Regions from separate parts of the Psychrobacillus sp. Z3-81 genome, predicted to be linked through region 2. Evidence: riboswitches for the same ligand, from Rfam matches in the RefSeq annotation. Region 2 holds a riboswitch; the other holds the start of a gene.
The links. A riboswitch is a leader RNA that binds a small molecule or an ion and turns the genes downstream of it on or off. The one in region 2 is predicted to bind thiamine pyrophosphate.
Positions count from the first base shown of each region.

Region 1 (15,220 bases), on a different contig from region 2:
CATCTAATCACTTTGCGATTGGAGAAGCGTACCCAACCTGTGTAGAAGGGGCAAAGGGATTAAGTGAAGAAGAGCTGAAAGAGCTAGGGATTAACACATCTATCGTCCATGAGGATTTCATGGTCGGAAGCGCTGAAATGGATATAATAGGAGAGCTGCCTGATGGAACAGAGGAGCCTATTTTCCGAAAGGGAACATGGGCATTTTAAGGAGCTGAGTGTGGTGAAGAGCTGGCTAAATCTAGTCATTTTAATTGCATTACTTTTTACTGCTGTACCAGTAGAAGCAAAAGGAAAAGAAGTATATATTGCTATAGGTGACTCGCTCGCAGCCGGACAAACGCCAAATCAGGCAATCGATGCCGGTTATACAGATTTAATAGCGCAAGAGCTTCAACGTGCTGGTCGCCTTTCTTATTTTTCTAAAGCGTTAAGCTTTCCGGGGTATACCACCTCTCAAGTAATGGAAAGTATCCAAACCGAAGAAGCCGCGAAGCTATTAAAAAATGCCACTCTCGTCACAGTATCTGCTGGAGCAAACGATTTATTAAGGCTAGTACAAGTGAAATCAGGAACTGTTGCATATCAACAGATACCTGCAGACTTTGCCCTAAATGGAGTCCGAAAGAACCTTGAGAAAATAATACATGAATTGAAAGAGCTTGCTCCTAAGGCGGATATCTATATAATGGGTTATTATGATGCCTATCCACATGTTAGCGAGAAACAAAAGGTTGGGCTAAAAGAAGAGTTATCTGTCCTTAACCAAATTTTACGTAGTCAGGCTGAAAAAGTCGGAGCGAAATATGTGCCGGTAGAAGAAGCATTCAAGGGAAAAGAGAAAGAGTTAGTGACTAATGCATCGGATGTCCATCCAAGCATGGAGGGGTATCGCATAATGGCTAACACCTTTTTCACCCAATATGATCAACGTCTTTCAGTAGTGAAAACAGAGCTGCCAAAGCCTAATCCACTGACGTTTGAAGAAATCATACAGGCTAGACAACGGAGTACAGAGGAGGGAGTGACCAAGAGTACAATGAACGGTTATCTCTCTTTAACTGAATTAAAAGCTTACACATGATTTCAAGCTGTATTAGTTTACCGATGAAAATAGAGGGTGGTCAGGAGTAACTTCCTGGTCCACCCTCTATTAATTTTCTTATGTGTTCCCTGTAATGGAGATTACTGACTTTTTCTAATCCACTTGAACTGGTTACATGTAACCTACCTTACTGGTTTCTTTGCTTTCATTACTTTTCGGATTATGGGATACACTACAGGTCCCCATTTCATCGCAGTCTTTATGAGAGATTTTATTTTCATGCTATCCGCTCCTTATTTTGTCTATATTTTTTTATTCCCCAACCCTGTTTTCCATAAACATTTAACGGAGAACCTTAATACCTTGTACAATGTTCCAAATCAGAAGGATACCATAAACAAGCATGTAGAGGAGCATAAGAATAATAGGTAATACAATCGGACCCAATGAAGTTCCATCAGCTGGTATAGAGAATATATTTAAAAAAAGTGAAAAAAATAGGATGACAGTTAGAATGACAGGGAAAATATGTGATATTAGAGATCTTTTCGCATGGTATTTTACCTCTCTATCCTCTGAAATGAAATAGACGATGATAGGTAATAGAAAAGGAGCAAAAAGAATAGAAAAATAAGACAGAGAACTTAAAATTTTGTTTGTTTCCATAAAGGTCTCCTTTAGATAGGTTAACTACTATACGTGTTTACAGGAGTTTTGGTTTCACTGTAATGCAAAAGAGACAAGGATGTCTTTATAGGTTTCGACAGACTCGATGGATACCCATTCCTTATCACCGTGCCAATCTCCTCCTATCGGTCCGTACTCAATTGCCCCTGCTCCTTTAGCCGCATAATATCTTGTGTCCGCTGCACCGTGCTGTCCAAATAAAACGGTTGGTTTGTCTCTTAAGTGGTTTGCAATAGATTGTAGCGTTTGGATATACTTGTTATCCTCTTTGTTCGTGATAGCAGGGGATTTGCCTTGCAATACAACCTCGCTTCCTGGATACTTTGCTATTAGTTCTCTTATCTCTTCGGTAATTGCTTCTATATCTTGCCCAGGTACAAAGCGCAGAGAATAACTAATAACGCATTTATCAGGAACCATATTGTATCTTTCTCCTGCCTCTATTTTTGCCAAATTTAGAGATGGATAATCATAATAAGCATTACTAGCCGTCATAAAGGAACATTTACGTAGCTCTTGATCTAATTCCATTGCTTTTTCAATGGCATTTATCCCTTCCCAAGGTCTACTTCCGTGCGCTGATTTTCCTTTCACGATAAAGTCCCATTGAAGAATCCCCTTTGCTTGAAGGCCGATGTTCAAGTTAGTAGGCTCCCCACAAATAACGAAATCTCCAAAGTGCCCTTGCTCAACTATGTGCTTGGAGGTCTTTCCACCCTTTTCTTCATCTGTGGCAATATGGAGCTGTACTCGTTTCGTCAATTGTTCTTGACTTTGAGCTAATCTACAAAATGCTTCCATCATCGCTGCAACTCCAGCCTTCATATCAGCAGCTCCTCTACCAAAAAGCTGATCTCCCAGTATATAAGGAGTAAACTGCTCGATATTTCCTGGCACTACGTCAATGTGCCCGTTCCATACAATACATTCTTCTCCTGTGCCTAATTCTGCCAGGAGCATTAGCTTGGAATCTAATTCATAGGTGGTACAAGTAACTCCACGCTCTTCTAGCCAATCCTTACAGAAGATAAGTGCCTCATTAGCTCCCTCGATTGTGTCGCTTTTAATTCTTATCAAATCCATTAGTAACTGAATCAAGCTATCACTCCCTCTCCAATATTACTTATCTATTATTTTACCCCAAGGCTTGCATTATCTAACTTCTTCCATTAAAATGAACTCGAATATAATAAAAATCGAAACCACAGGGGGCGTCGCTTTAAGCGGCTGAGATAGTACCCTTTGAACCTGTAAGTTCATGCTTGCGTAGGGATGTGGATAGAATCTGACAATCGCGCGGTGTCTGGCTCTGTCCCACGGCGTTTTTTTTGTGGTTAAAAAGGGGAGAGATCATGAAGAATACTCGTGTTGTATTGTTAGTGGAGATTGCTATTTTTGCTGCGTTAGGTTATGTGTTGGATATGATTGGGTTCGGAATGCCACAAGGAGGAGACGTTTCTTTTGTGCTCGTTCCAATTATACTAATTGCTTTTCGTAGAGGGATTGTAGCAGGCTTAGTTACTGGGTTTTTAGTTGGACTTTTACAGGTGGCAACAGGAAGAATTTCTACCGCACCATTATCCTTTGAGATTGTTGTTATACAGGTAATTATGGATTATTTCTTGGCGTATATGGTTGCAGGGTTTGCAGGACTATTTAGGGGCTCTTTCTTGACGGCACTGGAACGACAGGACAAAAAACAAATGATATTAGTGGTAACCTTAGGTGCACTTCTTGCTTCTTTTCTCCGTTATCTTGCTCATGTAATATCTGGCATACTATTCTTTGGTGAGTTTGCAGAGGGGAATGTCATTCTCTATTCACTGGGCTATAATGCAACCTATATGATTCCTGTTTTCCTATTAGCAGCTATTATATGTTCTTCTCTATTCGTAAAGGCTCCACGCCTTATACTGCCTAAATAACGTGAAATATGGTATGATATTTGTACAGTTATAATCATATTAGATGTATATAAATAGAAGCATCTAGTAGGAGAAGGGATCTTGTTAAGATGATTGTACAAACAAATGAAGATTTACAAGCTTTAAAAAAAATTGGCCAAATAGTTGCTGAAATACGAGAAGCGATGAAGGCTGCAACAAAGCCAGGTGTAACCACAAAAGAGCTTGACGAAATTGCAGGAAGAATGTTTGAAGAAAAAGGTGCTGTGTCAGGCCCAGTGGGTGAATATGACTTTCCTGGTTTTACTTGCATCAGTGTAAATGAAGAGGTTGCCCATGGTATTCCAGGCTCAAAGGTAATCCAAGAAGGCGACCTGGTAAACATAGATGTTTCTGGTTCTTATAATGGATATTTTGCTGATACAGGTATTTCTTTCGTAGTTGGCGAGGGGTATGAAAGTAAGGAAAAGCTTTGTAAGGTAGCTGAAAGTGCTTTTAATCGTGCAATGACGAAGGTAAAGGCTGGATCTAGATTAAATCAAATAGGTAAAGCAGTGGCTAGAGAAGCGAAAGATAATGGATTAACGGTTATTATGAACCTAACTGGTCACGGAATTGGTAAATCGCTTCATGAAGCGCCACAGCATGTACTAAATTATTATGATGCATGGGATCCAACTATTCTGAAAGAGGGGATGGTTTTAGCAGTAGAGCCATTCATCTCCGAAAAGGCAGAGCATATCGTGGAATCTGGCGATGGTTGGACGTTTGTTACTCCAGATAAATCGCTAGTGGCTCAAATCGAGCACACGATCATCGTGACAAAAGATACACCAATTATTCTAACAAAATTAGATTAATCTTAGATTTCTTGGAAACAAAGTTGAGTATAGAAAAACGTCTGCGAAATATTATTTCGCAGACGTTTTTTTTATAAAGAAAATACCAAATATTAACACAGCACTTAAAAATAGCGAAGCTGTAGATATTAGTAACTCATTAAACATATGGCGGAAAGCTATGCCTATAAATGCCCAAATAAATACAAGTATAATTGCGCGGTCATTAAAATGATAACGGAAATGAAGGGCAATAGCAGTTGCAATGGTTAGAAAAATAACCACCCAAAGGGAGTTAGTCATACCAAAGCCACTAAACTCATAGTAGGTTAACACATAATCAAGGTTTGCAAAATTGGCTACAAAGATCCACCCTAAATAGATAGAAATCGGTAATCTACTCTTCCAGTTCTTTTCTTCTGTTGAATAGCTTAAGTAGAGTAAGAAAAGGGACCAAAGTAAAGCGATATTTGTGACTAATGAATAGCTGAATTTTTCATAATGCCATAAGTAAATCCAAGAAATATTAAATATGCAGGTTGCTAGAAACAAAGCTACTCTCGTTAAAGGAACTCTTTCTCCGTTGCGATATTCTTTAATGATATTCCATATCCAAAAGGCCAATAAAATGTATATAAATATCCAAATAGAAAATACATAATTAGCAGGAGTGAATAGCGCAGGAATTCTAGCAGAAATAGCCCCAGTGGTTTGCCCATTAATAGGAAGTGTGTTGGCTAATATATTGATTGAGATCACAGCAATATAGCCAATTACCAAAAGGATAATTTTAATCATACAACCCCCCTCCTTCTATCTAATAAGTATACCTTCGAAATATATGAACGACAAATTCAATTATGGGAATTATGTGACAAAAAAACGAATAATCAACAGGAATGCTTTAAAACAATGATATAATACAAATGATGTAAATATTTAAAATAGGGGGAATATTTAGATGATAAAACAAGACTATTCAAATGTCTGGGATCTTGACTGCTTTTTTCCAGGTGGAAGTAAGTCTCCAGAATTAAGAGCACATCTAGACAAAGTAAAGGAAAGCTTAGTAGTTTTCGAAAGAGAAACAGCTCGCTATGAAATCCCTTCCTCGATACAGGATGTCCAACTTATGCGTAATACTATTGAAGAGCTAAAGGATATAGCCATTCATTTGTCTCAAGCTAGTGCTGTTATCTCTTGCTTCCTTGCACAGGATACGAGAGATAAACAAGCGGCTCTTTTACAAGGAGAAACTAGTGCATTATATGCAAAATTGTCTTCTATCATGCTTTCTATCCAACAATCTTATAGTAAGGTTGAGGATACAGTTTGGGAGCAATTGTTACAAACGGAGGAGCTATCTCCTTTTTATTTTGTTTTGAACGAGTGGAGAGAAAAAGCAAAGAAAGCGTTGTCTGAAAAAGAAGAGGACTTAATCACAAAATTAGAAGTGGATGGATACCATGCATGGGGTCAACTGTACAATATGCTGGTGGGAGACATGAAGATTAAGCTCACAAATGACGGGAAAGAAGAGCTCTTATCGGTTGGCCAAGCAAATAATTTAAGCTCCCATCAAAACAAGGATGTTAGGAAAGAGGCACATGAAGTTTTGGAAAGCTCTTGGGAAGAGAAGGAAGAAATCTTTGCAAAGACTCTTAATCACCTGGCAGGATTTCGCTTAGCAACTTATGAAAAGAGGGGCTGGGATTCTGTCCTTCAAGAACCATTAGAAATTAATCGTATGAAGCAGGAAACATTGGATGCAATGTGGGGAGCAATTGCGAAAAATAAAAAGCCATTTGTTGATTATTTAAAAAGAAAATCAGATATGCTTGGAGAAGAGAGCATGCATTGGTACAATTTAGATGCACCAATAAGTTCTTCTACTCAAACTATGAGCTACCAAGAGGGTGCGGAATTTATATTAAAGCATTTCAAAGAGTTTGGTCCTAAGCTAGAAGCCTTTGCAAGACATGCATTTGAAAATCGTTGGATTGAAGCAGAAGATCGCCCTAATAAGCGACCGGGTGGTTTTTGTACAGGAATGCCTGTTTCAGAAGAGTCACGTATTTTTATGACATATAGCGGGTCAATGTCTAATGTTTCAACCTTAGCTCATGAATTAGGACATGCTTTCCATTCATATGCTTTAAAACCTGTACATTGGCTAAATCGTAGATATGCAATGGGAGTTGCTGAAACTGCTTCTACATTTGCAGAGATGATTGTTTCTGATGCGGCAGTTAAAGAAGCACGTACGAAAGAAGAGAAAATCGCTCTGCTTGAGGATAAAATTCAACGTAGCGTAGCCTTTTTCATGAATATCCACGCTCGATTCCTTTTTGAAACTAGATTTTATGAAGAGCGTAAAAATGGGATAGTCTCTGCAGCAAGGTTAAATGAACTGATGGAAGAAGCACAACGAGAAGCTTATGGTCATGCTCTTGATACTGCTCACCCTCATTTTTGGGCATCTAAGCTACATTTTTATATTACGGGAGTACCGTTCTATAATTTCCCTTATACTTTTGGATACTTATTCTCTTTAAGCATCTATGCGAAAGCGAAAAGTGAGGGGACTGGCTTTGAAGAAAAGTATATTGCATTACTGCAAGATACTGCAGTAATGACTGTAGAAGATTTAGCGATGAAGCACTTGGGAGAAGATATTACACAAGAGTCCTTTTGGATGAAGGGGATTAACCTTTGCATTCAGGATGTCCAGGAGTTTTTGCAATTAACTAATGCCGAAGGGTGAAATTATTGATTTATTTAGATGGAACTACATGTTATTTAAGGACCTTAACGATTAAGGACGCCTCAAGCCTTGCTAATTTAGTATACGACAATAAATTTTATTGGTCTGTCTTTGAACCTTTACATCAAGATGAGTACTATACTTCCTCAGTACAGAGAGAAAAAATTAGAGAATCTTTAATGCTGATGCAGGAGAAGAGAGAGTTTAGTTTTGGTATATTTGAGCATAAGACGGATAGGATGATTGGGAGCGTATCTTTGTATAGCCTTAAACGCATGCCATTTTCAAGTGGCTTGATAGGTTATTCAGTGGACCAAGGGTTTATTGGTAAAGGGATAGCGACTGAGGCCGTAAAGCTAGTTAAATCATTTGGCTTTGAAAATGTACATCTGAATCGTATTGAGGCATATGTATCGCCTAGAAATTTTGGTTCTATCAAGGTACTAGAGAATAACCTTTTCCTTAGAGAGGGGTTACTTCGTAAGCTTCTCTTTATAAATGGTAAGTGGGAGGATCATTATATGTATTCGTCGCTTCGTGAAGAATATATTATAGGTAGATAATTTACCTACGTAAAGAGAGCCAGAATAATCAGATATGGAAAATGGAAGAGAGCACATCACGATTACTCGGAAAGATAGAATCGTAAGTGCTCTCTTTATACCAGGGGAAATGTCGATTTCCCGGGAAATATTTTACTTTTTGTCGATGTTTCCGTCAGATATCAAGTCTAATCGCCCAGTAGTTGGATCAATTATTAGTCCATGAACTGGAACATTTGGTACCATGAGCGGATGATTTCGAATCATTTTTACGCTATTTAATACACTTTCTTCTACATTAGAAAAGCCTTCAAGCCACTTATGTATATCTACACCTGAGTACTTAAGCACTTCGAAGGTTTTCGGATCAATACCACGGTTCTCCATCTCTCTCATCACCTTTTCAGGCTCAACGGAGTTCATTCCACAATCGTAATGTCCAATTACATAAACCTCATCCGCTTGAAGAGCATATACGGCAACCATCAGGCTTCGCATAATTCCACCAAATGGGTGGTTGATCACTGCACCTGCACTTTTTACGATTTTAATGTCCCCATTTTTTAAATTCATTGATTTGGGCAACAACTCTACTAATCGAGTATCCATACAGGTAAGGATAACAATTCGTTTATCCGGAAATTTTGTTGTAACAAACGGTTCGTACTGCTTATCTTCTACAAATGTTTTATTATATTCTAGAATGTTATATAAGCTTGGCATTGAATCTCCTCCTATTCTATATTCTATTATAAGTAAGAAAGGGGAGAGCTTCAAATTGTTGTGTATAAAATTCGCTTATTTTGCTATTTTCCGTTTTCGAGTATTAACGAAGAAGGACTTTCCCGTACCAACCGCCACGGATTGAAGAGGTTCTGGAGCGATATGGACAGGAACCTCAATGGTTGAACTTAGCCATTCCTCCATATCCTTTAATAGTGCGCCACCACCTGTTAGGACAACCCCATGATCTACAATGTCTCCAGAAAGCTCAGGCGGACAGATTTCTAGTGTTGCTCGGATTGCTTCCAAGATAGATTCTAATGATTCCTTTAGAACCTCTTGGATTTGAGTAGAAGAGAGGTTAATAGTTTTCGGTAGCCCAGTAACTACGTCTCTTCCACGCACCTCTAGTTGTTCAACTACATGAGGTACTAAGGCATGGCCAATCGAGATTTTAATATTCTCAGCAGTCGGCTCTCCTATCATTACGTTATATTCTTTTCGCACAAAATTAATGATTGCCTCATCCATACGGTCTCCAGCTGCTTTCACAGTGTTTGAGGCGACTACGCCACCAAAAGAAATAATGCCAACTTCCGTGGTGCCACCACCAATATCAACAATCATACTTGCAATTGGCTCATTAACAGGGAGACCAGCACCGATTGCGGCTGCTACGGGCTCATCCATTAGTTGAACTTCCTTTGCACCACTTTGTCTAACTGCATCTTGTATGGCTCTTTTCTCTACAGAAGTGGCACCAGATGGCGTGCACACAATAACGGAAGGCTTTCGTAGTGCTGTCCCTAGCTTCTTGCTAGCTTTTTGCATAATTAATTTTAATAGCTGCGTTGTAACATCAAAATCAGCAATGACTCCATCTTTTAAAGGTCGAATGACGTCAATAGAAGCTGGAGTCTTCCCAATCATTTTTTTTGCCTCATTCCCAAAAGCGACAATCTCATTCGTTTTATTGTTCACAGCTACCACTGTAGGTTCATCTATTAATATGCCTTTTGCTTTTGTATATACCAATGTATTAGCAGTTCCTAAATCTATCCCAATATATTGAGTTGATAACATAAGTATTCCTCCATTCGCTACTCTTTCACTTTCGTCATTATAATAGAAAAAGTCCTCATTGCCATGTGTAAGGATATGGAACTTTACTTATGTTGCAGAGAAAAAGGGGATAATTTAACTATGGTTAACCATTTAACCATCTGAAAAGTACTAATATGTTATATTTCTGCAAACTCCTTGTTACGTAAAAGTTATAAAAAAGAGAAGTAGTTACAGAAATTTAAAAAGAAAAAAAGCACTGCAATTGCAGTGCTTAAATCTATTAGAATTTTTCAGTTGGTTTAGGATCGATCGTACTTGAATCAAGGTTATTCATTGGCATGGAGAAATAATGCATAATAATATACCCTATTACACCCATTCCAACTGTAAAGCCAAGAACTGTTGCTAAGAATAAGCCCATTTTTAAAACACCTCACTAGCAAGTTTTGCTATTATTATAACGTAGATTAGATATAAATGTAAAAAGAAATATCTACTGAGCTGATTAGAACGCCCAGTTTCCATTACGGAATATTGGTTCTACTGAGCCATCTTCCTTAATTCCATCTATGTTCATGTTAGCAGAGCCAATCATAAAGTCAACATGTGTAATGCTCTCATTAAGTCCATTAGCGGCTAATTCCTCACGACTCATTTTCTTGCCGCCTTCAATACAGAATGCATAAGCACTGCCAATTGCTAAATGATTGGAAGCATTCTCATCAAATAATGTATTGTAGAATAATAGATTCGAATTAGAAATTGGTGAATCATGCGGAACAAGTGCAACTTCTCCTAAGTAATGGGAGCCTTCATCAGTTGCCACAAGATTTTCTAATACCTCTTGTCCTTCCTCAGCCTCTACTTTTACAATTCTTCCTTCTTCAAAAGTAACCGTAAAGTTGTCAATAATATTCCCGCCGTAGCTTAAAGGCTTGCTGCTTGCGACATACCCATTTACACCGGTTTTTAGAGGAACTGTGAACACTTCTTCTGTTGGCATGTTGGCCATAAAGGCTTCCCCTTTTTCATTTACACTGCTTGCTCCACACCATAAATGTCGTTTAGGAAGCTCTATAATTAGATCTGTTCCCGGAGCTGTATAATGTAACTTTTGATACCTTTTCTCATTTAGGTAATCTACTTTTGTATGCAACTCCACGTCATGCTCTTTCCAAGCTTCTACAGGATTTTCCTGGTTTACACGAACCGCTTGGAAGATAGCCTCCCATAATGCTGGTACTTGTTCTTCCTCAGATAGCTCTGGGTAAACCATGGCTGCCCATTTTGGGGATGGTGCGGCAATTACAGACCAGCTAATCTTATCGGATTGCACATATTGGCGATATTTGCTCATTGCTTTTCCAGATGCTTTTTGGAAAGCGGAGATTTTGGCAGAATCAATCCCTTTAAATAAATCAGGAGCTTTGCTCACGATACTCAAAAAAGCTGCTCCGTTTTCAGCTAAATATTCTCTTTCTTGAACCTTCCAAGGAGGGAAGAATTCAAAAGACTCTTGCGGAGCCATTTCATAATGAATACGTGACAGTTCATCGTCATTTAAGTCTACATATACGTTGCTCGCTCCAGCTTCATATGCTTTTCTCGTAATTAAACGTACTAACTCTAGGCTGTCTGTGGAAGCAGCAATATACAGTGCTTGGCCTTGCTGAATATTCACACCGACCTTCACTGCTAACGAAGCATACTTTTCAAGTTTCGTAGTAAAAGATGACATGTTCATACTTCCTTTCTGTGATAACTTCATAGTACCAGTTACATCCATGCACTTTCAATGGCAATTCAGACAAATCTGTCAAAAATTATTCATACATCAATAAATTATATGCTTGTTCCAAATCTTTTTATTAAAAAATGCTCCAACTTGCCGAAATAAAAAACAGAAATAGAATGTGGGGGTTAATGAATTGGATAAATCGACAGTCTTTGGACTTATTATTGCTGCAATAGCTTTACTAGTAGGAATGTTCTTTAAAGGAGTAACACCGGATGCATTATTAAATCCAGCTGCTATATTTATCATTATTTTAGGTACAATTTCAGCGGTTGTGATTGCATTTCCGACCAGTGACTTAAAGAGAGTACCAAAGCTATTCGGAGTTTTGCTGAAAGAACAGAAAGGTATCTCAGATGCCGAAATAATACACCTATTTTCGAGCTGGGCAGATCTTGCGCGCAGGGAGGGGCTGTTGGCTTTAGAAGGGAAGATTTCAGAAGTCGATGACGTTTTTCTGAAAAATGGTTTAACATTGGCAATAGACGGTCAAAACGCAGATTATATAAGAGATGTGTTAACAGAGGAAATAGATGCATTGGAAGATAGACATGCCGGTGGGGCGCAAATTTTCTCTCAAGCCGGGACTTATGCTCCTACTTTAGGGGTACTAGGTGCTGTTATCGGGTTAATTGCTGCACTTAAAGATATGAATGATATAGAAGCATTAGGACATGCTATCTCCGCTGCTTTCGTTGCAACATTAATGGGTATTTTCACTGGATATGTAATTTGGCATCCTTTTGCAAATAAATTAAAGAGAAAATCCAAACAAGAAATTCGTCAAAAAACGATGATGTTAGAAGGGGTATTATCTGTATTAGAAGGAGATGCTCCAAGAGTTATAGAGCAGAAGTTGGCTTCTTACTTATCGATGGCTGACCGCAAAAAAATCATGAATGAAAGCGGGGCGGCAAGTATTGGCAAGGAAGCATAAAAAACATAAGCATGAAGAGCATATGGATGAGTCTTGGCTTATACCATATGCCGACATCCTTACACTATTATTAGCTTTGTTTATTGTGTTATTTGCATCAAGTACAGTAGATCAACAAAAGCTAGAGCAAATGTCAGCTGTATTTAGTCAGGTTTTTGATGGCGGTGAAAGCATTATGGATAACCCAGCACCCCTAGAGATTCCTAATGCTTCTAAGCAAACTGGTGAAGGGACCGAAAGCACAGCGTATATAGAGGATCAGCAGGCGTTAGCTGAGATTCAAGACAGCGTGGATGAATATATAGCGGTGAATGAGCTCGAAAAACAATTTGCTACTAAGTTAACTGATGAGGGTCTATTGGTTACGATTCGTGATAGTATACTCTTTGATTTTGGAGAAGCTGAAGTAAAAGAGGAGTATCGTGGGATAGCAGAAGATATCTCTGAACTCTTGGTGTTTGATCCACCAAGAAATGTTGTGATTACAGGGCATACAGATAATATTCCAATATCGAGCTCGGAATACGCATCGAATTGGGAGTTAAGTGTCATGCGTTCTGTCAACTTCCTAAAAATTTTAGTGAACAATCAAACGATTGATCCACTATATTTTAGTGCAAAAGGTTATGGAGAATATATGCCTCTCGCATCTAATGACACAGAGGAAGGCCGTTCTAAAAATAGAAGAGTAGAAGTTTTAATTCAACCAAGAGTATTAGAGGATGGGACGTTAAACGATACACCCCAATAGATAAGAATGAAGTATAGTACCACAAAATAGATGCACTTGCGATGTTATCTTTTGATAACCTCGTGAGTGCTTTTTTACTTCTCTAACGTCTTGTTAACTTATTGGACCGGAATAAATAATTTTTATTTGAAAAAACAATTGACTTTATTAAACAAAAGTTTATACTTTAAACAAAAGTAAAAAACATTTGGTAAAAGTTTGAATGGGGGTGTATACACCATGGAATCTAAGGAAGTGAAAATATTATCATTCCTGCAAAAAAACCCTTACGCTTCCCAGCAAGAGATTGCTAATGAGCTAGGCATATCAAGACCAGCAGTTGCTAATATAATTTCTCAGCTAATAAAAAACGGAAAAATTATAGGACGTGCTTATGTGCTTCCCGAGAAAAAGGAAGTAATCTGTATCGGCGGAGCCAATGTAGATAGAAAATACATAGTAAAAGATAAACTGCTAATGGGAACTTCTAATCCAACTACTAGTATGCAAAGCATAGGTGGAGTTGCAAGAAATATTGCAGAGAATCTTGGGAGGCTTGGTCATTCGGTCCGTTTGCTGACCGTAGCAGGGAATGATATGGAGTTTGATTTAATTGAAAAGGCTTCAAGTCATTGGATGAATTTGTTCTCAGTGGAGAGGCTGTCAACCCATCAAACGGGAACGTATTCAGCCGTCCTGGATAAGGAAGGCGAAATGCTCTTTGCATTAGCTAACATGGATATATATGAACAATTAACGGTGGATTATATTAAAAAGCATGAATCTTTCCTAACAAATGCTAGATTACTTGTTTTGGATATGAATTGTCCTAAACAAGTGATTGAGTATGTGCAAGGTTTAGCTAAAGGACATCATATTCCCTTAGCGATTATTCCTGTTTCCTCTCCCAAGATGAATAGAATGCCCGATTCTTTGGAAGGCTTAGATTGGTTAATCGTTAATCGAGATGAAGTGGAAACATATCTACATATAGAAATATCAGATGAAACAGCATGGAAAGCTGCGGCAGATCAGCTAGTGGCCTTAGGTGTTAAACATGTAGCGATTACCAATGGATCAAAGGGAGTTGTGTCAGCCGGTTCATCATACGAGCCGATGCATATCCCAGCAATACCTACTACGCAGGTAGTCGATGTAACGGGAGCTGGTGATGCTTTTGTGTCAGGCACCTTGCATGCTTGGTTGGAGGGAGAAGGCTTGAAGGAGGCTATTCAAGCTGGAATGATGAATGCTCACAAAACATTACAATCTGCAGACACTGTAAGAACTGAACTTTCAAAAATTACTTTATTAAAAGAGTTGGAGGAACAAACGATATGAAACAATACTTAACATATTCAGAAGAAGTAAAAAAAGCGATGGAGGCTGGTCTTCCAATCGTTGCATTAGAATCAACTATTATTTCCCATGGCATGCCATACCCACAAAACGTTGAAATGGCAAGAACAGTTGAACAGATTGTCAGAGACAATGGTTCAGTTCCAGCGACTATAGCTATTATGGATGGAAAGATTAAGATAGGTCTATCAGATGAGGAGCTTGAATTGTTAGGAACAAGTAAAGGAGTAAGAAAGACTTCTCGCCGCGATCTTCCTTACGTGATAGCCTCCAAAGAAATTGGGGCAACTACTGTTTCGACTACCATGATATGTGCGGACCTAGCGGGAATCAGAATGTTTGTAACTGGTGGTATAGGTGGAGTTCATAGAGGAGCAGAAACTACTATGGATATTTCTGCAGATTTAGAGGAACTAGCTTCTACGAACGTAGCTGTCGTTTGTGCAGGAGCAAAATCTATTTTAGATATCGGATTAACATTAGAATATCTAGAAACAAAGGGTGTTCCGGTAATTGGCTATCAAACTTCTTCTTTCCCAGCATTTTATTCAGCAACAAGCCCTTTTGAAGTGAATTTCCGATTAGATTCAGAACAATCAGTTGCAGAATTGCTGAAGGTGAAATGGGAGCTTGGACTACAAGGGGGAGCAGTTATCGCAAATCCTATTCCCGCTGAATATTCCTTAGACGAGCAATATATGGATGAAATTATTCGAAAAGCACTTGGAGAAGCTGAAGAAAAAGGTATTAAAGGGAAAGATGTAACTCCTTTCTTATTAGGAAAAGTAAAAGAGCTTACAGAAGGAAAATCTTTAGAATCTAATATTCAAT
Region 1 covers NZ_JBWQPU010000006.1:146,129-161,348, forward strand. The annotation lists gene AC1ECF_RS08690 (aminopeptidase) at 1-209, shown strand, start outside; gene AC1ECF_RS08695 (SGNH/GDSL hydrolase family protein) at 223-1,083, shown strand; gene AC1ECF_RS08700 (magnetosome magnetite crystal formation protein family) at 1,387-1,710, opposite strand; gene AC1ECF_RS08705 (M20 family metallopeptidase) at 1,765-2,829, opposite strand; TPP riboswitch at 2,929-3,021, shown strand; gene thiT (energy-coupled thiamine transporter ThiT) at 3,084-3,656, shown strand; gene map (type I methionyl aminopeptidase) at 3,746-4,495, shown strand; gene AC1ECF_RS08720 (tryptophan-rich sensory protein) at 4,547-5,272, opposite strand; gene AC1ECF_RS08725 (M3 family oligoendopeptidase) at 5,436-7,238, shown strand; gene AC1ECF_RS08730 (GNAT family N-acetyltransferase) at 7,244-7,801, shown strand; gene AC1ECF_RS08735 (beta-class carbonic anhydrase) at 7,934-8,503, opposite strand; gene mreBH (rod-share determining protein MreBH) at 8,579-9,586, opposite strand; gene AC1ECF_RS08745 (hypothetical protein) at 9,849-9,989, opposite strand; gene AC1ECF_RS08750 (aminopeptidase) at 10,074-11,306, opposite strand; gene motA (flagellar motor stator protein MotA) at 11,497-12,300, shown strand; gene motB (flagellar motor protein MotB) at 12,284-13,051, shown strand; gene AC1ECF_RS08765 (PfkB family carbohydrate kinase) at 13,271-14,371, shown strand; gene AC1ECF_RS08770 (pseudouridine-5'-phosphate glycosidase) at 14,368-15,220, shown strand, end outside.
Region 1: another riboswitch for thiamine pyrophosphate. It lies ahead of thiT (energy-coupled thiamine transporter ThiT); the one in region 2 lies ahead of AC1ECF_RS13160 (YkoF family thiamine/hydroxymethylpyrimidine-binding protein).

Region 2 (15,220 bases):
ATTGCCGCATGTAAAGAAGCACGGTCAGGCTCCATATAACCCCATTCGTTCAGCTTCGCCTCTTGCTCTGATTGCAAAAGAAGTGCCTTTAACGTCTCTAATCCCACAATAATTTCCGTTACCTTCTCTTGGACATGCTGATATTCTTCGATTTGAATGGTTTGAACAATTTTTTGAGCAATTCCTAATAGAAATTCTGTCTTTACAATTTGTCTAGTAATGACTTGATGAATCCCAAAAGGCTGAAAGGAACTACGAACCATAAACTCACCGGCAACCATTTGATTATCATAGAAAAAAACTCTTTCCCAAGGCACCAGCACATTATCGAACACTACGATCGTATCCATTTCCTCAAACCTACTACTTAAGGGATAATCAAAAGCGGAACCGTTGCTTGCAAAGGATTCTCTACAAATAAAACGAAGTCCCTTTGTATTACTCGGAATTGCGAAGGAATAACCCTTTCCATCTTCTAGTACATGCCCACTGGATAGGACAAAAATTTCATCCGTTATCCCACCTTGTGTCGCCAGTAACCGAGCCCCCTTAATAATCAACCCATCTTCATTTTCTTCCACCACTCTCGCACTAATCGGCTCCTCTGCTTCATCCAAATAATTACTAGAGCGATTCACCTGCGGATCAATAAAGGTGTGAGTTAGGGAACAATCATTTTCTCTTGCATATTCATAGTAGCTTCGTAAATTTTCTGGAAAGCAATCTAGCTTTCCCTCTAAAAAACCAGCCGAGGATGCAAAGGCTGTCAGAACAGTATTCATATAGTCAGGACTCCGCCCCATCAGTCCATTGGTATGAGATGCCCATTCCCTAATCATTTTGCGCCTCTTCACTAGGTCTTCCTTGGTCCGTGGTTCCAAAAAAGATATACCAACTGGATCTCCGGTAGTTGGAGAAGGGTATGTTAGTAACTCTTTTTTCTGAGCATCATGCTGCAAATCATATAAGGCAGCCTGGCTCTTCATTACTCCGCTGAATGCCGGATGCTCTGATATCTTCCCTGTTATTTGCTTTCCTTCTAGCCAAACCTCAATTCCCATCCCATCAATACGGTCTATATACTGCTGACCTGTAATTACCCCCATATTTTCACTCCCAATTGTCATTAACCTATCTAACTATTTTATTAATAAGGGCGTTTGTTGGTGACCATCTTCTAGACTTTCTATGTAAGCAGCCCATTAAAGGGCCAACTCAAGCAAATACCTGACCGCCATTCACATGGAGTGTTTGACCTGTGACAAAACGGGAGTCGTCAGAAGCTAGATAAACAAAAGTTGGGGCTACCTCAAAGGGCTGACCTTGACGCTGCATAGGGTTTCCCGCCTTGGTCACCTCATCCTCTGAAAAGCTTGCTGGAATAAGTGGCGTCCATATTTTCCCTGGAGCTATAGCATTTACCCGAATTCCTTGATCCACTAAGCTTTTAGCCAACGCTCTAGTAAATCCAACATTCGCTCCCTTTGTAGCTGTATATTCAATGAGTAATGGATGACCATCAAAGGCAACTACCGAGGCAGTGTTTATAATGGAACTTCCCGGCTTTAAGTGCGGAAGAGCTGCACGAGTGGTATAAAAATGGGAATAAATATTTACTTTAAATGTATCGTCAAACTGCTCATCACTAATATCAAGCAAGCTGTTTTGCTGAAATTGGATTCCAACATGGTTACACAACACATCTAGTCGATTAAATTCTTTGATGGTCGCATCCACTATATACTTACAATGCTCCTTGTCTCGCAAGTCTCCAGGGATAAGTAAGCACCGTTGCCCTACTTCCTGTATTCTCTTTCGAGTTCGATAAGCATCCTCATGCTCATCTAAATAAGCAATCGCTACATCTGCTCCTTCCTTCGCAAATGCGATTGCAGCCGCCGCTCCCATACCACTGTCCCCTCCAGTAATGAGCGCAACTTTCCCTTCTAACTTACCGGTACCAACATAATGTGGGTTTTCAATGATTGGTTTGGGGTCCATCAGACTTTCAAAGCCTGGCTGGCGGAGCTGTCTCTGCTCCGGGACGGTAATTGGCACTTCCTCGTATTTAGTAATTTTCCCGTAGTTCGGATGCATCGGGTAATTTTTCTTTGGGTTGTATGATTGTGACAAATGAAACCTCCTTTTTTTATATCGTATGATATTCACCCAGGAGAGGTGTCGCTTTAGAGAATGAGAGAATAGAGTAATAAAAAATACGAAGGAGCCTCTATGATGAACCCAGTTATTATCCACCCTCAGGTCCAAATGCTATTAACCAATTACTCTAACCAAAAAGTACCGGTGTATTATAGTGTAAATGCCCAGCCTTTTCTGCTTCCCCAAATAGGAAAGCGACCACCTTTTTATACAAACCCGGTATATGAACCTTTTTATCCGTTGATTTAGAGGGAAAGTGTTACTGATTTATGGTGTCGGTCCCTAGAACCCAATGATAAATTGGAATCAATTTACGTTACATGTGATTATCAGCGGCTTACTTGCGGTAACTTCATTCATACTTGCGCAAGTGACTTGGTTTCTTGCGCTTGACTGCCCGTTACTGGCGAAATGATAAGAAAGATTTGCGAACTAGCCTGAAAATGTAATGGGGTAAAGGAAAGACTGATACAAGTGAAGGACTTCTCCGCCCTAACAAGTGGGAGATGTCGAGGCTGATTACTCCTACCTCACCATCTCCTATTTGCCCTCTAGGGAAAAACTCAACTTTCCTATTTTAAAATTTTTGACAAAATAAGCACTTGAACATTTTTCCAACTTTCTTTATACTGATGGCAACATAAGAAAACTACATACCGATTTCTGCACTAGGGGTGCCCAATATTGGCTGTGATGTGAGCTTCTGCTCCGATCCCTTATTACTCGATCAGGATAATGCCTGCGTGAGGAAGTGCGGTGACTTTCCTTCATTTTTCATAGGAATAGTGGCTGCATCTTCACGGATGTAGCTTTTTTTATGGAAAATAAAAGGAGGTTTTCGAAATGGAATGTGGATTAAGTCCAATCGTCGGGTTTCGCTTTTCACTTCACCCGATGACCAATGTGTTTGTTTCCGTGATTAAAGGGGCGCTGGAGCAAACCGATACGTCAAATGTATGGATGCATACAGATGACGTGTCAACTGTCATAAGAGGAAAACAGGTGCATGTGTTTAACGTGGCAAAGGCTATAACGCTTCACGCCGCTAAAACAGGGGAACATATCGCACTCTCTGGTACTTTCTCTGCGGGCTGCCCAGGGGATTCTGCTGGAGATGTTTATTTAGATAAAGGAGATGACTTAACAAATACAGATGACACGAAGCAATACGTATCCTCTCAATTTGCACTTTACCCGATGAACAATCCAAACTACATGGAAGTCATTTATCGAGAAATCGAGCGGGCAAAAGAGTTTGGGGTATATAACGAGTCCATGCATTATGCTAGTGGTATTCACGGAGATATTCATGATGTATTTACTTTCTATGAGGAGACTTTTTCAAAGGCTCGTTCAGAGGAGCACAAGCACTTAGTAATGACAGTATCTATTAGCATTAACAGTCCTTCGCACGGGGGTAAATAGGATGCTAAAGTCTTGGAAGTTAAAAGAAGTCGTCTTAATGTCTGTATTTTGCTTTTCTGGATAGGAATTCTTCTCATTCAATTAATCTTTAGTAAAGTTTCATGGAAAAAATGGCCGCTATTCATAATCCCATTCTTCATTACCTCCTTCGGCTATTTTCGGACAACGCTTGTCTTTGCCAAAGCTAAATCAGGGGCTGTAAGAAAGGCTAAAAGAGTGGGATTTGCGATGGAGGCTAGGGTAACTTCTGTTACTCGTATTAATTATCAGCTGTTTGAGCGCTTGGTGGTTACCAGTTTAAAGATTTTAGGAAAAGGACAGTCGAGCATATATCAAATTTCTCGACTGTCCCTTCTTATGGTCGTTTCTCCCAAGGCTCTATTTGGCCAATTGTAAGCTTTGGTACTTTTTCTTGAATCGCTTTCACTACCCCATTCGATATCTCATCATGTGTTAGCCATCTGGAAAATTCTTTTTCTATTACGAAGCCTAGCTGAATTTGGTGATAGAAACAATTATCTTTTACAAGTATCTCTTTTTTTATTTCTTCTAGGTTCGTACTGCTTCCTAGCACATGAAACAGCTCCCACTTACCACAAGACTCATTTACAACCTCGTTAATAGTAGAGAGTGTTTCTTTTGCATGCGAATGAATCCAAGCCACTACTAACTCAATCGGACCATTTTTCTCTATCGTTTCAGCAACTTGTTTTCTTAACTCCCCAATATTTTGATAATCTACAAATAGAGGAGTAAATTGTGTAGGATTCGATGCTTTGTTTAGCAATTGTCTCATCTTCTCTTGATTTCTTCCTACTACAGAAACTTGATAGTCCTGTCTTTCCAGCCATAGACAGACTTTACGAAGCATACCTGTTCCACCAACCACTAATGCATGTCTCATTTGTTTCACCTCTACTAAATTGTAGTTAGAAGTAACTGTATCTTCTATTGGACATAAGAATGAATACTGCTAGTGAAGCCCCCAGAATATGCAGGAGGTGGCCCAGCCATATCTATAATCGCATAGTAGGATCCAACTATAAAATATATAGGTCGTGTGAATGGACTCATCCCAATATAGCGAGCAGACTAAATACCAACCGCCAGGCTAATGATGCAAAAATTAACAAAAATTCGGGCGAAAAAAGCTATTTTGCTGTACCCACTCAATTAGTGAAAGCACTGTATAGAAAGCAATAAAATCCTTCGTATTTATTAATTATTCGATATTAATGAAGTACCTAAAATACATATTAAACAGCGTTTTTTACAATTCTAATTCATGCCCCTCGATAATATTTAACAAAAAGGAGTCTATATTATTCGTTAAAAGTAATCGATTCCACCAATTTAAATCATCCATCAGTAGAACTACCTCCATTCGCTCTCCATCCTTATTCTGGATATACATCGCCTGGTTTAATACAAAGGCAGTAGACCCACCTTTGGCACCCATATGGGTAAAGCGCTCCTTATTCCCTTCATTTTCTAAAGGCCATTCCAGCAGCTCTCTCATTATAGAAGAAACCTTAGTTGGGTATTCATCTCTAGATATAGAAGCTAGTAGCTTTCCGTACGCGCTAGCTGAGGAGCCTGTTAAATGATCAGACCAAACCCTTTGAGCCTTTAATGAAATATTGGAGATATCTCCATAGCTCTTCCCATCACGAAGCATGTCTTCACTTAATTTAGTAGCGAGAGTCCGATACTCTTCGTCTGATAGCTTTTTTAACTCTTCCTCTAAGTTATCCTTCACTAAGTCCTCTTGCTGTAAATAAGGTCCAATTGCGAGTGCCCCTACAATTGGGTAGACTGGTTCGTGGGGTTGAACTCCTAACTCCACCATTCTTGCATTGATTGCCTCTATCGTTAACAAATGCATTAGATAGTCTGTATTTGCATTAGAGCTATATTGAATCATCCCCTCAGCAACCTCATGAAGTGTTACTTCCTTTTTATTAGAAAGCTGTGCCTTCCAATTCTCATGGGCCCCTCCATCTGTTCCAGCAATATATAGCCTGTCTAACTCTCCCAAAGAAACCATCTGCTTCGGGTCTAGGTTTCCTTCCTCCACCTGAAATGCATATTCAAGCGCGATCACTATTTTTACTGTGCTCGCTAGTGGCCTGACAGTATCAGCGTTATATTCAATAATTGGCTCTCCACCCTTTGATACATATAAGGAACTGCTTTCCGGATGCTTTTGTAGATGTTTCTGTACATATTCCAGATTATCACGAAAGACCCAATATAGTGTCCCTACAACAATCACTAATATAGAACCGTATACAAGAAGCATTTTTTTCGTATACGTATTTTTGTCTATCAAGATTGTGAGGATAATTAAAAGAATTACTCCAAATATATAGTTTAGCTGATAGAAAAGAACTCCAATAACTAATGCCGCAACCCCGATTAAGTTGATAACGGCTTTTACTACTTCAGTTTTTGTTCTTTTAGCACTATCAAGCAGCGGTAAGATTGTGAAAACTACAAATAGGCCAATGCCAACGATCATGTATATATTCACTTGATCAGCCTCCTAGTATTTTCTTTTTAGAATCGTAATCGAAATAGCATGAAGAATCATGAGTCCTGTCAACAAAAACCATATAGCTCTTTTGTACGTTTCATAATCCATCGGTTGAATATAATCATGAAATAGTTCAATAAACAACCAACCTAGCGGCACTAACGGAAAGATGATACTATATGATTTGTGCGCAATAGCATGGCCTCGCTCATCCTTTCCCTCACTTCCCAATTCAAATTTCAACGTAAGAAAAACAGATGCAAAAAATATGATTACATATAAGATGACAAACCCCTTTATTAGTAAATCCATGTTCATTCCCCCTCCAGCTTATATTGGAAAACATCATTTATATCCACTTCAAACAATATCGCCAGCTCAAACGCTAGCTTTAAAGATGGATTGTATTTATTTTTTTCTAAGGAGATAATCGTCTGTCTACTCACTCCTAGTTGATCCGCCACCTCCTTTTGAGACAACCCCTTTTCAGCTCTTAGCACCGTTATTCTGTTACTTAAAATTCTCTTTGATTCCATATATGACCACCTCTAACAAGAGAGTAACTTATTTTTTACATAAAGTAAACTATTTTTTACATTTTGTATAAAATATATTACCTTTATTATTTTCCAAATTATCGTTATCCTTACAGTAGGAGGGGATTTATATGGGATTTGTCGCTTTGTTAAGAGGCATTAATTTAGGAAAACTGAACAAGGTGGATATGAAATCATTAAAGGAACTATTTATAGAGCTGGGCTATCAGGATGTTCGCACATATATCCAGACGGGAAATGTACTTTTCTCAAATAAAGAATATGATATACAAGCATTAGAAGAAGAACTGCTTAAAAAATATGGATTTGAAATCCCAGTAGTTATTCGAACAAAAGAGGAGCTTCAACAGATCAGCTTGCATCCAATATTTGAAAAGGAGCAAACCTACGTAATGATGCTGAAGGAGGAAATAAACGAAGAACAGCAAGAGCTGCTAGACAAATTAGTCGAAGAGGAGTTTGCAGTTATTGCGAATAAAAATATTGTCATTCATTACCACAAAAACTACCGTCAAACGAAATTTACGAATAATTACTTTGAGAAAAAATTAAGCATGCCATCAACAGCTAGAAATAAAAATACGGTTCGGAAGCTTATTTCGATGATGTAATAAGTTTATCAAATGGAAATCTATAATAATTATAAATTTTTCAAATAACCTCCTTTGTCATATGATGTAAATACAAAGGGGGTTACACGTATGTCTTTTACATTTAAACGAATTGACCATGTTCAACTAGCTGCACCAAGGGGCTCAGAAGACCAAGCTCGTGCATTTTTTGTAGGAGTTCTCGGATTAACAGAGATCGAGAAGCCTGCAAGCTTAAAGAAAAAAGGTGGAGTTTGGTTTCAACTTGCTAATTATCAGATTCACATCGGCATTGAGGAGCCTTTTCTTCCAGCAAGAAAAGCACACCCTGCATTTGAAATAGAAAACCTTGAAGGATTAAAAGTGCATCTGACCAAGCACCAGATAGATTTTATCGAAGACTACGACTTACCTGGGGCAAATAGAATTTACTTGGCTGATCCTTTTGGGAATCGTTTGGAGATTTTGGAATGGATGGAATGATATAATATTACGCATAAAGAATGGCAGGAACCAATTGGAGCCTGCCATTCCTTTATTTTATCAACTCAGAATTTCTTATTTGGAGATTATGAATGTCCACTACCTTATTTGTATAGTCCTTGTTATGACAATTTAAGATTACTTCTACTTTATAAACAGGAGAACGGATAAAGCGAATCGTTTGGTTACCTAAGTTCACTTTAAGCAGCTCTTCACTTTCTTCATAGTGATCGAACAAGGCATAGATGATTTTCTTATCACTGTCTGTTAATTCTCCGTAAATGACTACCTCCGATATGCCTTGGATATGATTATCACGACTGTTCGGCACCATATATTGCGTCATAAAGTTTTTGGCCTTCTCATCATTTAGCTGCTGCAGGAAAAATTGAAAAGGAATCCCTTGGAACGCCGGTAAATATGCGTTCCGCCAAGGCATTGTTTTACTAAAAAGGTTAAAGAACCATCGAAATTTTAGTGGCTCTGGTGGCGAGATAGGAATGTTATGACTAATTAACCTTTGATAAGTATCATCTATATCCTCAACCTCCAAAGCAAAGCCAATTAACCCTCTATGCCCCTCGTGATACTTACCTGTCCACTCCTCTACCCATCCACCACCATCTTGCGTCTTTATATGTACTAACTCAAAATACTCCTGACCAATCCAGATGTTAGATACCTTAAATCCCTTTGTCCCTTTCCCCCATTTAGGCTTGTACGGAAGCCCAGCCGCATGAACAGAGTTGATATATTGCTCCTCTTCTTGTACATATTTATCAACATTAAGAACCAAATGATCAATCTTCAATTTTACACCTCTCCAGACCCAAATTTTCAAATAAATGTTAATGATAGTTTTATTTTATCATAGATAACTTACTCTCCAGAACAAAATAAAAACTTCTTTCTCCACATATAAAAAGCCTGCAGGGTTGACCCTGCAGGCTTTCTAATTAGTTATCTTGTACTTCGTTACGTTTTTTCTTGAACATTTTTGATAGTACTTCATATACGATTGGCACGACGATTAGCGTTAATAATGTCGAACTTGCTAGACCGCCGATTACGGTGATTCCTAATCCTTTAGAGATTAGCCCACTTCCGCCTGAACCAAATGCCAGTGGTAGCAATGCTCCAATTGTTGCAATTGCTGTCATAAGGATTGGACGTAGACGCGTTGCACCAGCTTCAAGAATCGCTTCACGCATAGTCATACCATCGCGTTCCATATGGATGATTCTGTCTACCAATACGATTGCGTTTGTTACAACTATACCAATCAACATGAGGAGACCCATCATAACTGGTACGGAAATTGTTTCTCCTGCAATTAGAAGACCTACGAATGATCCAATTACTGCGAATGGTAAAGAGAATAGAATTGCGAATGGCGCTACCCCTTCACCAAATGTTACTACAAGGATGAAGTATACAATTGCGATAGCTGCTAGCATTGCTACTCCAAGCTGAGTAAACGTTTCTTCCATATCAGCTGTAACACCAGCAACGCCGATTGTTACGCCTTTTGGTAAATCTAACTTATCAATTGCTTCATCTACCTCTGAAGAAGCCTTCGAAATATCGTCTCCGATGATAGTACCTGAAACAGTTGCATAATACTCTCCACCACTACGAGCAAGTGTATTTAGTGTTGTGCCCTCTTCCACTGTTACTAACTCAGATAGCTTCATCGTTGTACCTAATGCAGTAGGCACTTCTTGAGCTAGCATTTCATCAATAGATTTTGGTACCTCAACATCTTTATGCTGTACGATAACTTCTACTGTGTTACCGTCTTTTTCAAGTATAGTTAATACTTCTTTTGTATTGTTTTGATTTAACATCATGACAATCTGACCTGTTGTTAAACCATACTGAAGCAGCTCATCCTGCTCTACTTTGAATGTATATTCTACATAGCTTTCTTCTGCACTTGATGAAACTTTTTCAAGTCCATCGTTTTCACTCATTACTTTTTCTACCATTCCAACAGCTTCATAAAGCTTATCTAAATCTTCACTGTAGAATGTATAGCTCAGCTCGTTAGACGACATACCTGTTGAGAAGTTTTGGCTCTTCCACTCACCAGATTGCCCAATATTGAATACATATTCCTCAATTTCTGAACGAACCTCTGGGAAGTTTTCCATCTCTGGATCAAAGGTTATGAACATTAATGCTCCGCCTGATCCTCCACCCATCATAGAAGCCATCGGATCCGAGCTTTCTGAATCATTGATCGACACCTGAAGGATGTCTATATCTGTTCGCTGTAACAATTCTTCTTCTACTGCAGCCACATTTTTCTCTGTGTCTTCAGCAAGTTCTCCTGCTTCTGGTGTATAAGTTAAATACATAACCTTCTCTTCTTCACTACCTAAGAAGCTAAAGCCGATTAACGGTGTTAACATCAAGCTTCCTACTAATAAAGCAATAGAAACTAAAGAAGTAATAATCTTATGATTTAGAGTCCATTCAAGGATTCTCTTATACCAGCCAGACATTTTTCCTTGCTCTTTATGAGAGCTTTCTGTTTTCTCACCATATAGCTTTTTCTTGAATAAGAAGTGAGAAAGCGCCGGAACGATTGTGATAGCGACAATTAATGATGCTCCAAGAGCAAAAGTCATTGTCAATGCAAACGGTAAGAATAATTCCCCAACCATTCCACCTACAAAAATCAACGGAGCAAATACTGCTACTGTTACTAATGTAGAAGAAAGGATAGGCTTGAACATTTCAATCGTAGCTTCACGAATTAAGGCACGACCTGTTAGCTTCTCGCTCTTCAGATGCAGGCGACGATAAATATTTTCCACTACAACAATCGAGTCATCAATTACCCGACCTATCGCAACCGTAACCGCACCTAATGTCATAATGTTTAACGTAATATCTAACCAGTTCAATAGCAACAATGCCATAAAGATAGAAACTGGTATCGAAACAATCGAAATAATAGTAGATTTGAAATCACGTAAGAATAATAGAATGATTAAAACAGCTATTAAACCACCAAAAAGCGCCTTTTCAATCATTGTGTTTACAGATTCTTGGATTGGAGCACCTTGGTCTAACGATAAATCAATATTTAGACCTTCGATATTTTTTTGCTCTTCTTCAATTAACTCTTTCACTTCATTAACGACTGTTACCGTATTAGCATCCTGTGCTTTTACGATCTGAATAGCAATCGCATCCTCGCCATTCGTACGAGATACCGATTGTACCTTACCAACTAACTCAATTTTTGCAATATCCCCTAGCTTTACAAAAGGAGCTGGGTTTGTTGCAGATGGTGTAACAGGGATCAGCATTTCTTTCAGCTCATCGACCGTCATAAACTTCCCATCAACGGAAACCGCTTGTTCGCCTTCTTCAAACTCATATAGGCCTAAAGAAATTGCCATGTCGCTCGCTTGAATCATTTCTTTTACTGTAGCTTCCGTAAGCTCCAGCTCTGCCATTTTAGCTTCATCATAAGTCAGCTCAACCTCTTCAATATGCTGACCAGTTATCGCTGCAGATGCAACGCCATCTAATTTTTCTATTTTAGGAACTAAAACTTCCTCTACGGTTGAAGTTAAGTTCACAATATCTTCTTCTGAGCTACTTACACTTAGCGCCACAACCGGCATCATATTCATACTGATAGCCGTAATGACTGGCTCCTGTGCACCTTCTGGAAGCTCCACTGCATCCAATGCAGATTGCATCGCACGCTTCGCTTCATCCATATCCGTTCCATAATCATATTCCACTTGAACGTTGGCCATATTAGAATAAGAATTCGAATAAACAGCCTTAACTCCTTCAAGTGCCTCTAAAGATTTTTCAAAAGGAATCGATATATCTTCCATTACCTGCTCTGGTGTTGCACCAGGATATACACCCATTACCATCAAGTATGGAATCGAAATATCAGGAATCGTTTCCATCTTCATTCTTGTACCGGAATAAATACCAGAAATGGTTATAATAATTGTAAGTAACCATACGGCTAATTTATTTTTAAGCACAAAATTTACTATACCTTTCACCTTTACACCTACTTTCGTTGACTTAACAAACTCATTTATTTATACTAATGACTAATCGGTCAATTGTCAATATTATAACTAGGAGCGTTTTACAAATGGTGAAAAAACAACTAATTATGGATAAGGCGCTAGAATTATTTGCTGAACAAGGCTTTGAAGCTACGTCTGTACAGCAAATAACAGATAGATGTGGGATTTCGAAAGGGGCTTTTTATCTCTCCTTCAAATCAAAGGAAGAGCTGATTTTTGCATTAATAGACAGTTTTATGATGCAATTCGTCGCGGGCATTGACCAGTCAGTCAAAGAATGTTCACAAATTGAAGGAAAATTATATAATTTTTACCATCATATTCTTACCGCATTTTTAAAAAATACTACTCAGGCGAAGATTTTTCTACAAGAGCAATCATTAAGCCTAAACGAAGAGCTCTTTAAAAAGCTGAAATACTACGATAACCAAGTAAATGAAATTATCTATAAGCTTATTGAGGAGATATATCCTTCCTTACCAAAGGAGAGGAAATACGAATTAATCATCTATATAAAAAGCTTTACAAAGATTTTCCCGGAAATATGTCTTCAAGACCAAATACCAATTGATTTAAAGCAGTTAACTATTTCTATGGTAGAAAAAACAAACATAATAGCCCAGCATTCCAAGGAAACATTTGTTACAGACGAGATCATCCAAGCTATCTCCTTCGTCAATGAAAATGTCCATGAACAGATTCTCACTTTGTTAGACGAAAAAATAAAGGAACTAGACTCCCCGATTGAAAAAGAGTCATTAGAATTACTTAAAAGTAATCTGTTAAGTGAACGTCCTAGCTTAGCCCTTACAAAAGGGCTACTGGAAAATTTAAGGGATAACCCTCACTGTAAATGGCTAACCTATCTGATTAGAAACCACTACAGCATTTAAGAAAACGATGATTACTATACGTGCCAGCATTTGAAAAGGTTCCCAATTTAATAAAAAGTCGATTTCCCTTTGTTGGAAATCGACTTTTTGTTATAGAGACTATAGAAACCCGAAAGAGCAAAATAAAGTGAAACTTGATTGGTGGGGGTTTTCTTTCATCCCCCACCAATCATTAGTTGAACCAATCGGGCTTTTAGGGACAGTTGATCTCCCGCTTAGCTGTCTCATTTCTTTTGCCATCTTGAAGTGGGAGTCATACTGCCCCTTAATGCGGGATAAAAATTGACAAACGCAAGTAAGCTAGTGGCTTCCGCAAGTAATTCGGCACAAATCGCAAGTATTACCTTTTCATTTCCATAAAGTAAACTATAGCCAAGGGAATCTCTGCTATTAGCTAGTTGGTCGCCCTGAATACCACCATTAAAGCTCATCAAAACCATTATCAATTGCATTTACTTTTACATACTGTCGTGATTTTTGCTCAAAAAAGTCCGTCTTAGTGCCGTCGATATTATCTGCATAGGCGCGAATCCATTTCATCGGATTCTCTACATACTCTGGATAGATTTCTTCAAGTCCGAGTAGGCGCAGCATTTTGTTCGCACGGTATTTCACGTATCCGGCCATTTCTTCTAGATCAATACCACCTATCTTTCCTAGTACATAATGAGACCATTCTATTTCTAAATCGACAGATTCTCTAAACTGCTCATATACCCAGCTAATTAGTTCGTCTGTATGAATCTCTGGGTTTTCTCCCAGGGTCGCCCTGAATAGCTCGGTGATAAAACGACCATGCTCTAATTCATCTCTATTAATATAGCTGATCATCGTAGAGGTGCCGACCATTTTATTGTAACGAGCAAGGTTGTAGAAGAAGGCAAAGCCGGAATAGAAGAACAAGCCTTCTAGTAGAGTTGTATAAACCATTGTTTTGACCGTATTTTCAAGTGTAGGGTTTGCTACAAACTCATTGTAATATTTTTCTATATTTTTATTTCGTTTCAATAAAATCTCATCTGTCCTTCCAAATTCAAAGGAGCGATTCTGTTCATCTAAGGAAACAACAGATGATAGCACATAGGAATAGCTTTCGTTATGTACAGCTTCCTGCTGAGCGATGACTGCCAGAATGGATTGAACCGAAGAATCCGTTGCATACAAGGACAACAGCAATGCTGTTCTTGTTTGCGGACCGTCAAGCGTCGCAAGCAGACCAATTATTTTTAGATAGGCCTCCTGCTCCTCCTTCGTGAGATTTCTAAACTGCTTTACATCATTCGACATATTGATTTCATCAGCTTGCCAGTAGTTCCCTAATAATCTCTTATAAATCTTGTACCAATGTGGGTAAGCAATGTCATTCCAGTTCAATATCCCACTGGATTGTCCCCCAAATATCCCTGTAGATTTATTTGGATTTCTAGGCTCTAATGTTTTTGCTCTTTGCATCTATTATTACTCCTTCCAGCCATTCTTTTACGAGTGCTTCTTGGCTACCTCTAGGTGATTGCTCTATTTTTAAGCCTGGATACGCACAGCCCACATAATTTCTTATGAGATCGACCGCACGACAAAACAAGGCGTCACCACCAAACTGTGTATCTCCTGAACCAAACACATATAGGTTGGTGGGATTTTCCTTGATTCGTCGAATAAAAGGAACTATCTCATCCGGTACACTCCCCCGCCCCCAGGTAAATGTCCCGATGAATAGAAGGTCATAATCTACATAGTCAATTGTCGTTTCATCCTCTATGAATCGCATTTCTGTTTCATAGCCAAATGTCTCTAATCCGCCCCGTATCAGCTCCGCAATTTCCTCTGTATTTCCGCTATAACTAAGATAAGAAATTAGTGCCTTCATTAGCTTGAACACGACTCACATTCTATTAGTTCTACGGATGTAGATCGTACATAATAGGTTGTTTTTAGGCCACTGTTCCAAGCATCTAAATGTAATGCCAGTAAATCCTTCGCTTTGATGGTGTTTTGCACGTATAAATTCAAGGACACCCCTTGGTCGATGTGTCGCAGTCTCGCCGCGTTTTGCTTAATTGTCCAATGCTGGTCAATAAAATAAGCCGATTTGTAGAACCAGGTAGTCTCATTATTTAAATCCGGAACAGTTACCGGAATTTTATAGTCCTTCTTTTCCTCCGAATAAAATTTTTGAAAGATAGGATCAATGCTCGCAGTACTGCCAGCTAGTATAGAAGTAGACGAGTTTGGAGCAACAGCCATGAGATAGCCATTACGCATTCCGCATGTTGCCACCTGCTTCTTTAACTCCATCCATTTATCATCCTCATAGCCACGCTGGTCGAAATAGGCACCAGTTTGCCAATCAGACCCCGGGAATAAAGGATAGGCCCCTTTTTCCTCTGCTAGCTCCATGGAAGCCTTAATGGTTAGATACGCTATTTTTTCATATAACTTATCTGCAAATTCTACCGCCTCATCCGATTCCCAGCGAATACTATTAATCGCAAGTAGATGGTGC
Region 2 covers NZ_JBWQPU010000012.1:12,387-27,606, reverse strand. The annotation lists gene hpaB (4-hydroxyphenylacetate 3-monooxygenase, oxygenase component) at 1-1,106, opposite strand, end outside; gene AC1ECF_RS13165 (SDR family oxidoreductase) at 1,216-2,097, opposite strand; TPP riboswitch at 2,821-2,927, shown strand; gene AC1ECF_RS13160 (YkoF family thiamine/hydroxymethylpyrimidine-binding protein) at 3,004-3,585, shown strand; gene AC1ECF_RS13155 (short-chain dehydrogenase) at 3,941-4,489, opposite strand; gene AC1ECF_RS13150 (serine hydrolase) at 4,856-6,118, opposite strand; gene AC1ECF_RS13145 (hypothetical protein) at 6,131-6,433, opposite strand; gene AC1ECF_RS13140 (helix-turn-helix transcriptional regulator) at 6,436-6,657, opposite strand; gene AC1ECF_RS13135 (DUF1697 domain-containing protein) at 6,789-7,289, shown strand; gene AC1ECF_RS13130 (VOC family protein) at 7,380-7,751, shown strand; gene AC1ECF_RS13125 (VOC family protein) at 7,804-8,562, opposite strand; gene AC1ECF_RS13120 (efflux RND transporter permease subunit) at 8,708-11,794, opposite strand; gene AC1ECF_RS13115 (TetR/AcrR family transcriptional regulator) at 11,890-12,717, shown strand; gene AC1ECF_RS13110 (ribonucleotide-diphosphate reductase subunit beta) at 13,138-14,169, opposite strand; gene AC1ECF_RS13105 (flavodoxin) at 14,141-14,596, opposite strand; gene AC1ECF_RS13100 (ribonucleoside-diphosphate reductase subunit alpha) at 14,584-15,220, opposite strand, start outside.